2 regions of the Zoogloea sp. genome follow, and region 2 is predicted to be linked to the other one. Evidence: predicted binding sites of a transcription regulator. Region 2 holds the regulator's gene; the other holds the start of a gene.
The links. The regulator LexA, encoded in region 2, represses DNA repair genes until DNA is damaged. The targets are predictions, from matches to a motif close to ACTGTATNTANATACAGT.
Positions count from the first base shown of each region.

Region 1: a site for LexA is predicted at 2,787-2,804, ahead of ACE3RX_RS10895 (error-prone DNA polymerase). Genes of this name have one in related genera too.

Region 1 is NZ_JAYSDK010000015.1:9,490-16,930, reverse strand. Features, by position in the region: gene ACE3RX_RS10910 (MotA/TolQ/ExbB proton channel family protein) at 1-281, opposite strand, end outside; gene xseA (exodeoxyribonuclease VII large subunit) at 580-1,938, shown strand; gene ACE3RX_RS10900 (superoxide dismutase) at 2,058-2,645, shown strand; gene ACE3RX_RS10895 (error-prone DNA polymerase) at 2,811-5,945, shown strand; gene ACE3RX_RS10890 (hypothetical protein) at 6,009-6,656, shown strand; gene ACE3RX_RS10885 (cytochrome-c peroxidase) at 6,903-7,441, shown strand, end outside.
Region 2 is NZ_JAYSDK010000006.1:63,735-71,175, reverse strand. Features, by position in the region: gene ACE3RX_RS05370 (dipeptide ABC transporter ATP-binding protein) at 61-2,073, opposite strand; gene ACE3RX_RS05365 (peptidylprolyl isomerase) at 2,170-2,649, opposite strand; gene ACE3RX_RS05360 (peroxiredoxin) at 2,615-3,202, opposite strand; gene lexA (transcriptional repressor LexA) at 3,518-4,120, shown strand; gene imuA (translesion DNA synthesis-associated protein ImuA) at 4,147-4,911, shown strand; gene ACE3RX_RS05345 (DNA polymerase Y family protein) at 4,847-6,298, shown strand; gene ACE3RX_RS05340 (MATE family efflux transporter) at 6,335-7,441, shown strand, end outside.

The DNA.
Region 1 (7,441 bases), on a different contig from region 2:
TCCTCGATTGACTCCTTCATCACTTCACGCGGGCTGCGCACGTTGCGCAGGCCGGCGGCCAGCACACGGCCCAACGGGGAACTGAGCGCAACGCGGTTGAGCATCTCGGAAGTGACGCCGCTCTGGCGCATTTCGGCAACGACCTTGTCCACCAGGCCGTCAGGAAGAATTTTGCTGCGACGCAGCGTGATAAGCCGCTCGATGATCAAGGCCACGGCCACGATCGAAGCAAACAACAAGGGCCAGATGGGCCAGCCGGCAGCTTGGAGAATGGCGAACACGCGAGCGCTCCTGAGAATCGGACGAAGCCCATGACTCTAACCTGCCCTAGGTTGCAGAGCAACACATGGAACGTGTCAGACAATCCACAAATTCTGTGGATAACTTTGTGGATTGATGCCAAGGGAGGACGCTAAACCCGTAGTTCGTAAGGCTTTTTAGTGGTCGGGTCAAAAATGAGGCGATATACACTTTTGTTTTAAATCAATAACTTATAAGTTTTTTGGCAAGTCAAGAGCCTGGGCTGGATTTTTTGCCCCCACCCTGGGCGAGATGTGGATTCCGGTAGAATTCAAGTCCATGAACACCCCGCAAATCAGTACCAAAGTCAACTCCGGCGAAGTCGTTTCCGTGTCTTGGTTGAACCGCGCGGCCCGCGAAGCACTCGAGGGCAGCTTCCCTCTGCTGTGGATCGCCGGCGAGGTGTCGACCCTGACCCGCGCCGCTTCGGGGCATGTCTACTTCACGCTCAAGGACGATCAGGCGCAGGTGCGTTGCACCATATGGCGCAACCGGGCCCAGTTGCTCGGCTTTCGCCTGGAGCACGGCATGCGCGTCGAAGTCCGCGCGCTGGTGACCCTGTTCGAAGCCCGCGGGGACTACCAGCTGAACGTCGAGTCTGTCCGTCAGGCGGGCGTCGGCAATCTTTACGAGGCCTTCCTGCGCCTGAAGGCGCGACTTGAAGCGGAGGGCCTGTTCGATCCGGCCAGCAAGCGGCCGCTGCCGCGCTTTCCACGGGGGCTCGCGGTCATCACCTCGCCCCAGGCCGCCGCCTGGCGCGATGTGACTGCCGCGCTAGCACGCCGGGCAGCGCACGTGCCAGTCAGCCTGTATCCGAGTCTGGTCCAGGGCGCCGACGCTCCCACCCAGATCGCTGCGGCGATCAGGCAGGCCGGCCTCCGCGCCGAGCTGGACGGCAACGACGTACTGCTGCTGGTACGTGGCGGCGGCAGCCTGGAAGACCTCGCCGCCTTCAACGACGAGAGCGTCGCCCGCGCCATTCGCGCCTGCCCCCTGCCGGTGGTGGTCGGTGTTGGCCACGAGACCGACGTGAGCATCGCCGATTTCGCCGCCGACTTGCGCGCCGCCACGCCAACCGCAGCGGCCGAACTTGTCAGCGCCGGCTACGTGGAAGCACGGGAAGGATTGGAGCAACTGGCGCATCGCCTCAAACGAGCCATGGAACGGCGTATCGAGAACGCAGCCCAGCGCGTCGACCGGGCCGCCGCACGCCTGATCCACCCCCGCCAACGTCTGCACGCCGGCCGGCTGCAACTGGAGAATCTGCAGCAACGCCTGCAGGCCCGCATTAGCCAGCAGCTGTCCGCCCACCGGACGCGGGTCACCACGCTGGAACTGCGCCTGGCCGCCCGCAGGCCCGATCTGCCCAGCCGGCAACAGAGGCTGAGCATGCTGGAGCAAGGACTGCAGCGGGCCATGCACAAGTTGTTCGCCGATCGCCGGACGCAACTCAACACCCTGGGCCAGCACCTGGCCCACCTCGATCCCCGCGGCGTCCTGTCCCGCGGCTACAGCATCACACGGAATGCCTCGGGCCAGATTATTCGCTCCGCCAGTGGGCTCGTTCTGGGGGATCTCATCCACGTCGAATTCCACGACGGCGTCGTAGATGCAAAGGTAGACAAGCATTCCAGCTAGTTGCGGTGCAAAATAGCGGGTGGAACCGGCGACCGGATGAGGTACGCCGAGGCCGATTGTGCAGAGAATCCAATCCCGACTAGAATAGTCGGACAATTTCCTATACCCCGGAGAAACAAATGGCTCATACCCTGCCCGAACTGCCCTACGCCAAGAACGCCCTGGTCCCCCATATTTCCGAGGAGACCTTCGAATACCACTACGGCAAGCATCACCAAGCCTATGTGACCAACCTGAACAACCTCATCCCGGGCACCGAGTACGAAAACCTGTCCGTCGAAGAGACCTTCCTGAAGGCTCCGGCCGGCGGCATCTACAACAACGCCGCCCAGGTCTGGAACCACACCTTCTTCTGGAGCTCCCTCAAGCCGAATGGCGGCGGCGCTCCCGCCGGCGCGCTGGCTGACGCCATCAACGCCAAGTGGGGCTCCTTCGACGAATTCAAGAAGGCCTTCCAGGCTTCCGCCGTCGGCAACTTCGGTTCCGGCTGGACCTGGCTGGTCAAGAAGGCCGACGGCTCCGTCGACATCGTCAACACCGGTGCTGCCGGCAACCCGCTGAAGAGCGGCGAAGGCAAGCCCCTGCTGACCATCGACGTGTGGGAACACGCCTACTACATCGACTACCGCAATGCCCGTCCCAAGTTCGTGGAAACCTTCCTGAACAGCCTGGCCAACTGGGACTTCGCTGCCGCCAACTTCGCCTGATCGCGAAGCAGCTACAGCTACCGGGAGCCCGGCGACCTCACGGTCGCCGCTCCCGAAACAGCCCCGACATCGGTTCACGCCGTGTCGGGGCTGTTCTTTTTGAGCACGTCTTGAAGCGCGGAAGTATGGCTTGTTGAGTTAACTGTATTTATATACAGTTAACTCATGCCCCAACAGGATCATCCCGCTTTTGCCGAACTCTGTGCCCGCTCCAACTTCAGTTTCCAGACCGGCGCTTCGCATCCAGAGGAGCTCGTAGAACAGGCCGCAGCCCTCGGCTATACCGCACTGGCGTTGGCCGACGAATGCTCCATGGCCGGCGTCGTGCGGGCTTACGCGGCCTGGCAGGCAAACAAGGAACGGCTGCAGCTGATCGTCGGCACCCGCATCCAGCTCGAGGACGGCCCGCAGCTCGTGCTGCTCGCCGAAAACCGGGAGGGCTACGGCCAGCTGTGCCGCCTCATCAGCCGCGGCCGGCTGGCAACAGAAAAGGGCCAGTACCGGCTGCATCGGCACGATCTGCGTGGCGGTCTCAACAGTTGCCTGGCCCTGCTGATTCCGCCGGACACCACCTCCACCACGCTCACGGATGACGCCGGCTGGCTGGCCGCCCTCTTCCCCGACAGAGCCTGGATCGCCGCCCTCTTCCCGATGGGGCCCGACGACCACAGCCGGCAGGCGTGGATCGCCGAAGCAGCGCATACTGCTGGCATCCCAGTCGCCAGCACCTGCGCGCCCTTGATGCACCACCCGTCACGCCAGCCCGTGGCCGATGTGTTGAGTGCACTGCGCCATCATTGCAGCCTCGACGAGGCCGGCTACCGGCTGGCCGCCAATGCCGAACTCCACCTGCAGAGCCGCCAGCGCCTGGCCCGCCGCCACCCGCCTGAGTGGCTGGCCGAAACATTGGTGATTGCCGCCCGCTGCCACTGTCCGCTCGGCGAACTGGGGTATCAATACCCGGATGAAATCGTGCCCCCCGGCGCCACGGCGGGATCCCATCTACGCGCGCTGGTGGACGCCGGCCTGCGGCGCCGCTACCCACCAGCCACACACGGTCGGGATCAGGTTCCTGCCGACATCCGCGCCCAGGCCGACAAGGAGCTCGCGCTGATCATCGACCTCAAGTACGAGGCCTTCTTCCTCACCGTTGAGGACATCGTCCGCTTCGCCCGTAGCAAGAAGATCCTGTGCCAGGGGCGCGGTTCGGCGGCCAACTCGGTGGTGTGTTACGCGCTGGGCATCACCGAGGTCAAACCGGAGGAAGGGCATCTGCTCTTCGAGCGCTTCGTGTCCAAAGAACGCCGGGAGCCACCCGACATCGACGTGGACTTCGAGCACGACCGGCGTGAAGAGATCATCCAGTACATCTACAACAAGTACGGTCGGGACCGGGCCGCCTTGGCCGCCACGGTGATCCGCTACCGTCCCCGCAGCGCCCTGCGTGACGTGGGCCGTGCCCTCGGCTTCGACCTCGGCCAACTTGAACAGCTCAGCCGCCGCCTGGCCTGGTGGGACGGCAGCCGGGTGGCACCGGAGCGCCTGCGCGAAGCCGGCCTCGATCCGGACGCGCCGCGCACGCAGTTGCTGCTCGAACTCGCCAACACGCTCGTCGGCTTTCCCCGTCACCTGTCCCAGCACGTAGGCGGCTTCGTGATTTCCCGCGGCCCGCTGGCCGAACTGGTTCCGGTGGAAAACGCCGCCATGGCCGATCGCACCGTCATCCAGTGGGACAAGGACGATCTGGAAACCCTGGGACTGCTTAAGGTGGACGTGCTGGCCCTCGGCATGCTCTCGGCGATCCGCCGCAGCCTGGATCTCATCTCCCGCTGGCGTGGTCAGTCCTTTGCGGTTGAGGATATCCCGCGGGAGCAAGCTCCCGTCTACGACATGCTCTGCGAAGCCGACGCCATGGGCGTCTTCCAGGTAGAGTCCCGGGCCCAGATGAGCATGCTGCCGCGCCTGAGGCCCCGCACCTACTACGACCTGGTCGTCGAGGTGGCCATCGTCCGGCCCGGGCCGATCCAGGGCGGCATGGTCCACCCCTACCTGCAGGCGCGGGAAAAGGCGGCCCGCTTGGAACCCATCGACTATCCACGGCCGGAAATCGAGCCGGTCCTGTCCCGTACCTACGGCGTGCCGATCTTCCAGGAACAGGTAATGCAGCTGGCGATGGTCGCCGCCGGCTTCAGCCCTGGCGATGCGGATCAACTGCGCCGCTCCATGGGCGCTTGGGGACGCAAGGGCGACCTGCAGCACTACCAGGCGCGCCTGACGGCCGGCATGCTCGCAGGAGGATATCCCCCGGAATTCGCCGAGGCGCTGTGCCGGCAGATCCAGGGCTTCGGCAGCTACGGCTTTCCGGAATCCCACGCTGCCAGCTTCGCGCTGCTGGTCTATGTCTCCGCCTGGCTCAAGCGTTTCGAGCCGGCGGCCTTCCTGTGCGGTCTGCTCAACAGCCAGCCGATGGGCTTCTACGGACCTTCCCAGCTGATCCAGGACGCCCGGCGTCATGGGGTCGAAGTCCGCCCGGCCGATGTCGGCACCAGCGACTGGGAGTGCACCCAGGAGCCCTCCAGCAACGCCCCGGATATCCCCGCCGCCCGCCTCGGTCTGCGCCTCGTCAAGGGCTTCAACGCCGCCGCTGCGGAGCGCATCGTCGTTGCCAGGCAGGATAGCGCCTTCCTGTCGGTGGACGATCTGACACGCCGGGCCGGACTCGATCCCGGAGAGCTCCGCGCGCTGGCCTCCGCCGGCGCCCTCGCCAGCCTGGCCGGCCACCGGCGCCAGGCTTGGTGGGACGCCAGCGGCGCTCACTCCGCCCCCGGCCTGCTCCACCAGGCGCCGCTGGCGGACGACCGGCTGCCCCTGCCCGCCCCCAGCGAAACTCAGGACCTGATCGCCGACTACGCGCACCTGGGTTTCAGCCTGGGCCGGCATCCACTGCTCTTCCTGCGCTCCCGCTTACGGGCCGAACGCTTTCTGACCGCAGCAGAAATCTCCAACTGCCCGGACCGAAAGCTGGCCCGAGCAGCCGGCATCGTCACCTGCCGCCAGCGTCCGGGCACGGCCAAAGGCACGATGTTCGTCACCATCGAGGACGAAACCGGCTGGATCAACGTCATCGTCCGCCCCGAACTCCTGGAAGCCGAAAGACGCATCCTGCTGGGCACCCGCTTGCTCGGCGTGTATGGACAGATCGTCCGCCAGGACAAGGTGGTGCACCTGCACGCCAAACGGGTCGTAGACCGCTCAGCGCTGCTGGGTCAGCTCGCCCCAAGAAGCCGGGATTTTCATTGAATCCTGCTGCTGTTCGGCGGTCTCAGGCATACACACGAATTCCCACCGCCTTCGGAGTCCTTCATGCGTCTTCGTTTCCTATCCGTGCTGACGCTTTACATGTGTATTTTCCTGCTCGCCGGCTGCTCGACCAGCACCATCAAATCCAGTTGGCGGGATGCAGGCACACCCAACGCCATTCCTCACAAGATTGCAGTCTTCGTATCCGCGAAGGACGACGATAACCTGCGCAAGATGGCCGAGAACCGTATCGTCCAGCGCATGCCCAGGAGCGTGCAGGCCAGCGCCGGACATCTGCTTGAACTGGCGCCCACACCCGAAGCCGATAGCATTCGCCAACGCTTGGTAGCCGAGGGTTTCGACACCGCCCTGGTCGCCCGCTTGGTGTCCGTGGACAAGTCGCAAACCATCGTCCCCCCGCAAACCCATTTCGGCCACGATCCCTTGTTCTGGCGGATGGGGCCCTACTATCGGCCCTACTACAGCCCCTTCCTGAGCTACTACCCGTACTCCTACGAAACCCCCGGCTACACCGTCGAGACCACCCGGGTCGTCGTCGAGACCCTGCTGTACCGATTGCCTGATGCCAAACCGGTGTGGTCGGCGGTCACCGAATCGGTCAATCCCGAATCTTCCATTCGCCTTGTGGACGAACTGATCGACCTGCTCGGCAAGCACCTCAAGGACGGAAGACTGCTTCCCCCCAACTAAAAAAGGTCCCGCACACCGCTCTCCAGACGGCATAAAACACCCTATTCAGGTCAGGGGCATTGACCATTTCGGGCATCAGCCGTAACATAGGATTCATTCTCATTTGCGAATGAATCCTATTTTTTCATTCGCACGCAAGCCAGCCACGCGGTTCATTTCGCCCAGCCAGCCAGCGAAAAGGAGACAACCTGACGGCCTGCATGCCGCCCAGGTTCATCGCCGATGCCGACTGACTGGAGCCCTTCGATGCACCGCCTCGCCCGGATTACCCTATCCCTGTTCATGACCCTGCTTCTCCCAGCCTGCGGCGGAGGTGGAGGAGGAAGCAGCGGGGGGGTCGGGACAGACAGCGCCAGCGGCTTGTCCGCAGCAGCCCAACTCGGCGAAAAGCTGTTCAACGACCCGATCCTGTCCAGCACCGGCGCCATGTCCTGCGCCACTTGCCACGACAAGGCCAACCACTACGCTGCCGCAGACACCCGTTCGGTGCCAGCCGGCGCGGATGCCGGCCACGAAGCAGGACGCCAGGCCCCGTCACTCAAATACCTCAAGTTCAACACGGCCTTCTACTTCGCCAAGGATGGCACGCCCACCGGCGGCTTCACCTGGGACGGCCGCGCCAACACCCTCGGCGACCAAGCCTCGGGCCCTCTCCTCAACCCGAACGAAATGGCCAACACCAGCGCCGACGACGTAGTGGCCAAGCTCAAGCGCTCTACCAATGCTGCCGAATTCATGAAGGTCTTCGGCAGCGACATCTTCAACCGCCCCGCCGACGCCTTTGC
Region 2 (7,441 bases):
CGGCTCGGCGGAGCGCGGAACCAGCCCCGCAGGCTTGCGCCCAACCGGGCGCCTGGTCACTCAGTACAAATGACAGCGCACGACCCGGCTCACCGACAACCGGGTTTCTTCCGGATAGGCCTGCCGGCACACCTCCATGGCCTGGCTGCAGCGGGGATGGAAATGGCAGCCGGCCGGGGGTGCCAATGGCGACGGCAGATCACCATGAGTCGCTCCGTTCCCGGCAACGACTTCCCCTTCGCGCCCATCCACCCGCGGCACCGCCGCCAGCAGTATGCGCGTGTACGGATGACTGGGTGACCTCAGCACCTCCTCCGCGCTTCCCTGCTCGACGATTCGCCCGAGATACATCACCGCCACATGGTGGGCGAGATAATCAACCACTGCCAGGTTGTGGGTGATGAACAGGTAGGACAGGCCATATTCCGCCTGCAGCTCCCGCAGCAGATTGAGGATCTGCGCCTGCACCGATACATCGAGGGCACTGGTCGGCTCGTCGCAGACGATCAGCTTCGGCGATACGGCCAGTGCGCGGGCGATGGCGATGCGCTGGCGTTGTCCGCCAGAGAATTCATGGGGGAAGCGATGGCGCATCGCCGGATCCAGCCCGACCCGCTTGAGCAAGGCCTCAACCTTGAGGGTACGCGCCTCGGCGCTCTTCTCGACCTTGAGCGCCGCCATACCTTCCTCCAGGATCTCGCCGACCCGCATGCGCGGATTGAGGGAGCTGAACGGGTCCTGGAAGATCATCTGCAGATCCCGCCGCAGCGGCTGCCATTCCCGTGGGCTGAGACCAAGCAGTTCGTGGCTGCCATAGCGCGCCTTGCCGCCGGTGGCCGGCAGCAGGCTGAGCAGGGCCTTGCCAGCAGTGGTCTTGCCGCAGCCCGATTCGCCGACAAGCGCCAGGGTCTGGCCTGACGGCACGGTCAGCGACACGCCATCCACCGCCTTCACATGGCCGACGACCCGACGGAACAGGCCCTTGCGAACCGGGAAATGGACCTGCAAGCCCTCCACCTCCAGTGCCGCGCCGCTGGCAGTTCCGCTGGAGGCCACATCGCGAGCGGTCGTCGCCTCCTTCAGCCAGCCGATCGGCGCAGCTGGGTCGTACAGATGGCAACGCACGGCCTGGCGACCGACGACATGCATGGCCGACGCCGCTTGGCGGCACAAGTCCTGTGCCTGCGGGCAGCGATCGGCAAAACGACAGCCGTGCCGATGGGCCCCGAGGCGGGGCACCTGCCCCTCGATGGTCTCCAGTACCCTGCCCCGCTGGGCCTCTGTAGGCAACGCTGCAAAGAGCTTGCGGGAATAGGGGTGCAGCGGTGTGCTGAAGAAATCCTCCCGCCTACCGGTCTCAACCAGCTCGCCGGCGTACATCACGCCGACCCGGTGGGCCATGCGCGCTACCACGCCCAGATCGTGGGTGATCAACAGCATGCCCATGCCACGCCGGGCCTGCAGATCGGAGAGCAGATCCAGCACCTGGGCCTGGATCGTCACATCCAGCGCCGTGGTGGGCTCGTCGGCAATCAGTAACTGCGGGTCGCCCGCCAGTGCGATGGCGATCATGACCCGCTGCTTCATGCCGCCAGACAGCTGGAAAGGATATTCCGCGAGGCGTCGCCGTGCGTCGGGAATGCCGACCGCGTCGAGCAGACGCTCCGCCTCGTCCCAAGCGGGCTTGCCGTGGATGCCCCGGTGGCGGACCAGCACCTCGCCAATCTGATCGCCAACCGTCATGACCGGGTTGAGGCTGGTGGCCGGCTCCTGGAAGATCATCGCCAGCCGGCTGCCGCGGATGTCGCGCATCCGCACTTCGGGCAAGCTTTGCAAGGCTTCTCCGCTAAGCCTGACGCTGCCGCCCGAGATCCGGCCGCCAGCCGGCAGCAGGCGCATGCAGGCCAGCGCGGTCATCGATTTGCCGCAACCCGATTCGCCCACCAGCGCAAGCGTCTGCCCGGCAGGAACGGCGAAACTGATGCCATCCACGGGATGCACGCGCCGGCCCGCAGCGCCCAGCTCCACCTGCAGCTCGCTCACCTGCAACAGCGCCTGATTGTCCGAGTCCAATCTATTCATTCCAAAAAAAACGGACCGCAAGGCGATCCGTTCTGCGAATTCGGGTTGGCCGGCGCCGGACGAAGCCGCAGCGCCGGCCACCTGGCATCAGTGGTGATGACCGCCTTCACCGTGCACATGGCCGTGGCCGATTTCCTCGGCGCTGGCGGCACGCACGCTCTTGACGGTGATGTCGAAGACCAGCGCGGTGCCGGCGAGGGGGTGGTTGCCATCCACAACGACCTTGCCGTCGGCGATGTCGGTGATGCGGTAGACCATTTCGTCCTCGCCATCCTCGCCCACGCGCTCGAAGGACATGCCGACTTCGATGTTGTCGGGGAACAGGGTGGCGTCTTCCACCAGCACCAGCTCCTCGTCGTACTCGCCAAAGGCATCTTCCGGCTGCAGCTTGACCTTCAGGCTGTCACCGCTGTTTTTGCCGTGCAGGGCTTCCTCGATCACGGTGAAGATACCGTCGTAACCGCCATGCAGGTACACCAGCGGGTGCTGGCCGTCGTCGATCACGTTCCCATCGGGGTCGGTAACCTTGTAATCAAGCGTGACGACCGTGTTCTTGGCGATTTCCATTTACATTCCTTGAGTTGAGTTGCTTTATCAGCTGGAAGACTTCGGCGGCATGGCCGCGCGGATTCACATCGTGCAGCACATGCTGCACCACCCCGTCGCTGGAGATGATGAAGGTCGAGCGACGCACGCTGCGCTTGGCGACCCCATCGACCACGCCCGACAACCACACACCGTACAGGCGGCACACCTCGCCATCCTCGTCGGACAGCAATTCCACCGACAGGCCGTGCTGATCGCGGAAATCGGCATGGGTCAGGCAGTCGTCGGGACTCACGCCGATCACCATGCAGTTCTGCTGCTCGAAGTCGGCGTCATGGTCGCTGAAATCAATGGCCTGACGCGTGCAGCCGGGGGTGTTGTCACGGGGATAGAAGTACAGGACCACATGTTTGGACCCCAGCACCGAGGCCAGATCGAACATTTCCATGTCGGCATCGGGCAGGGAAAAGAGCGGAGCAGGCGAGCCTTCGCAAGGCGTTGCCGGCGAGTCGGAGGATTCTAACCGAGCAGCGCTGAGAACTCTACCCGAAGCTTCTTGCGGGCTGACGAACATGGGCATCTCTCCTCCGGGGGCGAATGAGGGCTCTCGGGAGCCCGTAGGGGTTGGGCAAATCTGTTCGTGTGGCTTGGTCTTGTCTGCGAAATATGTCGGCTGCTGTTCCGGATGCCAGCTTGCCACACCTGCATCAGTCAGGAGAAGGCATGCTCTTGAATGGATAGTCCACCGCCCGCCGAGGCTCAAGTCATTTATGGCTGCGGGCTGCAGTTTGTCACGCTTCCCGGGGCCGGCCCCGGCCGGCAAAGGCACGCGCGGCTTGCCATCCGCCGCAACCTGTATAAAATTACACAAGACTCACAGGAGCCCTCCATGTCCGACAATCTCACCCCCCGCCAACAGGAAATCCTCCAGCTGATCCGCGACACCGTGGAGCAGGAAGGGCGTCCGCCGACCCGGGCCGAGATCTGCAGCGCCTTCGGCTTCCGCTCGCCCAACGCGGCGGAGACCCATCTGCGCGCCCTCGCCGCCAAGGGCGTCATCTCCCTTGAAGAAGGCCGCGCCCGCGGCATCCGTCTGAAGGAGGCCCTCGGACTGCCGCTGATCGGGCGGGTCGCCGCCGGCAGCCCCATCCTTGCCGCCGAACATGTGCAGGGCCGCTACCAGGTGGACCCGGGGCTGTTCTCGCCCCGCGCCGACTACCTGCTGATGGTGCGCGGCCTCAGCATGCGCGATGCTGGCATCCTCGATGGCGACCTGCTGGCCGTACATCGCACCACCGAGGTCCGCGACGGCCAGATCGTCGTCGCCCGGGTGGAAGACGAGGTGACAGTCAAGCGCCTGGCCCGCAAGGGCCCCATCGTCGAGTTGCTGCCAGCCAACCCGGACTTCGAACCCATCATCGTGGACACCCGCAACGACCAGCTGGAAATCGAAGGCATCGCCGTCGGCCTGATCCGCAGCGACAGCTTCTGACCCTCCGGCATCGCCTGAACCACGCCATGGCCGCCTCCGCTTCCGCCTTATCCCTGGACCATCTGGTCTGGCGCGGCGATCGGCTGGCCACGCCGGCCCTACCGGGGCGAACGACCGGCCACCCGGCACTTGACGCAGCCCTGCCCGGAGGCGGATGGCCCCTCGCCGCGCTGAGCGAACTGCTGCTGCCCCGCAATGGTGTCGGTGAACTGGGGTTGCTGCTCCCCCTGCTCGCCAGCGTGCCTGCAGGGCGCTGGGCGGCCTGCATCGCTCCGCCCGGCCTGCCCTATGCGCCAGCCCTCGCCGCCGCCGGCGTACCGCTCGAACGCCTGCTCATCGTCCAAGCCGAGAGCCCGGCCCATGCCCGCTGGGCAGCTCGCCAGTCCCTCGACTCGCGCAGCTGCGAGGTGGTCCTGCTGTGGCTGGCCGACGCCGACATGGGCGCCCTGCGCCGCCTGCAGTTGGCCGCCGAAGAAAGCGGCACACCACTGATCCTGCTCCGCCCCGCAAGCGCTGCCCGCCAACCCTCACCGGCAGTGCTGCGGCTGGCCCTCAGCCCCTGCCGAGGCGGCATCGGTATCCACATCCTGAAACGCCGCGGGCCACAACTGGCCGAGCCCGTGAGACTCGAACTCCCCTGGCCGGGCGGTGGCCCACGTCCCGATGGAGGCCTCGAGCCTTGCTCGGCAGCCCCCCGCGCGCCCCAGCCCTCCCCCGTTGGCAAGCATGCTCTGGTGCGCCCTCTACCTGCCCGATCTGCCCCTCCAGGTCTTCACGCGGGGGCGCAGTGATGCCGCCCCGCTGGCGATCCTCGATGGCCATCCGCGCCGCAGGGTGGTGGCCGCGGATCCGGCAGCAATGGCGCGCGGCGTGGAGCCAGGGATTGGCCGGGCCAGCGCACTGGCCATAGCGCCGGAGCTGTGCCTGATCGACCGGCAGCCTGCCCTCGAACACGCCGCTCTGGTCGACATCGCCACCTGGGCCGGGCGCTTCACCCCCGCCATCAGCCTCGCCGCGCCCAACGCCGTTCTCCTCGAGGTGGAGGCCTGCCTGCGCCTGTTCGGCGGACTCGCCCCCCTGAGCCGGCAGATCATCCGGGAAATCGAGGAGCTGGGCTTCCTCGCCCGCCTGGCGATCGCCCAGACACCCCTGGCAGCCCGCTGGCTGGCCCGCTTCGGCAGCGACGATGACGCCAGTGCTCCCCTGGCCGGCAGGCTCGATGCACTGCCGCTGATCGCTCTTGCCGAGGGCGCGCCGGTCGGGCCCGACAGCCTGGACCTGCTCACCGGCACCGGCCACGCCACCTTGGGAGAAGTACGCCGTCTGCCCCGTCACGGCCTCGCACGACGCCATGCCCAGGCCGTCACCAACGCTATCGACCGGGCTTACGGACACATTCCCGACCCGTACCCCTGGTTCCAGCCCCCCGAACGCTATCTGTCCCGCCTGCCGCTGCCGACGCCGTCCGATCAGGTGGAAACCTTGTTGTTCGCCGCCCGGCGCCTGCTCGCTGGCCTGGCCGGCTGGCTCGATGCCCGCCAGGCCGGGATCGAGCGCTTCACGCTGGTTCTGGAGTTCGAACGCAACAGCCGAGCGCCGGAAGCACCGTTCGAGATCGTACTGGGCACCCTTTCCCGGGACATGCAGCGCTGCCAGTTGCTGGCCCGCGAACATCTGAACCGGACACCTCTACCGGCCCCGGTCGATGCCCTGCGCCTCACAGCGGACGAGCCCCGTCTACTTGCTCCACCCGACGGCGATCTTTTCCACGGGAATGACGGCCAACACGGCGATCCGGACCTGCTGCTGGCGACCCTGCGCGCGCGCCTCGGCGATCGGGCCGTGCGTTGCCTCGCCCCCCAACCCGATCATCGCCCGGAAAAGGCCTGGCGCTGGGTCGAGCCTCAGCACCCCGAGGGCTGCCGGCCCCTGCCGTCGCCCTTGCCGCCTTCACCACGCCCCCTGTGGTTGCTGCCGGAACCCCGGCCGATTCCGGCACCACCGCCATGGACTCTCCTCACCGGCCCGGAGCGCATCGAATCCGGCTGGTGGGACGGGCCGGAAGCCACGGTGTGTCGGGACTACTTCGTCGCCCGCAGCCAGGACGGCTGCCTGGCCTGGGTCTTCCGGGACAGGGCTGCGCCCCACGGCTGGTATCTCCACGGCCATTTCGCCTGAGAGACGTCTACCCGAGTGGACTAGACTACGCGCCTCATGAAATCCTCACCCTCCCTCCCCCGGCGCATCCTCGAGCTTGCCTGGCCGGTCCTCGTCGCCCAGTTGTCGTCAATGACCCAGATGGTCAGCGACACCGTCCTGAGCGGCCATTACGGCACCACCGATCTGGCCGCCGTCGCCGTCGGCAGCGGCATCTACATTTCCATCGTGATGCTGCTGGTGGGCATCCTGCAGGCTGTTTCCCCTACCGTCGCACATCATGTCGGCGCAGCCCGCCACCAGGACATCGCCCCCACCCTCCAGCAGGGCTTCTGGCTGGCCCTGCTGCTGTCTGCTCCCGGCGTATTGCTGCTCACTCGCCCGGACTGGCTGATGCAGCTGAGCGAGATGAGCCCAGAGATCGAAAGCCGCGCCCGCGACTACCTGGGCACCATCGCCTGGGGCTTGCCGGCGGTACTGCTTTACCGCACCTTCTACGCCTTCACCAATGCGCTGGGACACAGCCGTGTGCTGATGGTGATCAGCCTGGCCACCACCACGGTGCACATTCCGCTGTCGTGGGCACTGGTCAACGGCCACCTCGGAATGGCGCCCCTCGGCGGCACCGGCTGCGCGGTTTCCAGCGCGGTCGTTGGCTGGCTGGCCCTCGTCAGCGCGCTGTTCCACATGGCGAGGTCGCCGGCCTACGCCCGCTACCGGCTTTTTGCCCGCTGGCAAGCTCCGCACCCGCGCGCGCTCGGCGAGCTGCTGCGGCTGGGGCTGCCGATGGGTTTCTCGAGTTTCGTGGAGATCACCGCCTTCACGCTGATCGCCCTGCTCGTTGCCAAATTGGGCGCTTCGGTGGTCGCCGGCCATCGCATCGTCGGCAACCTGGGGGCGCTGATCTACATGCTGCCGCTTGCCCTCGCCATCGCTACCCTCGTGCTGGTCGGGCAGGCCGTCGGCGCCCGCGACGGACGCGGCGCCCGTCACGCGGCCAAGGTCGGCGTAATCCTGGGCGCCGGCCTTTCAACCGCCGTTGCAACGATCATCTGGCTGGCCCGCGAACCGATCTTCGCCGCCTACACTTCCGACCCGCAGGTTCAGCAGCTCGGCATGTCCCTGCTGCTCTACATCTGGCTTTATCAGCTCTTCGACGCCATC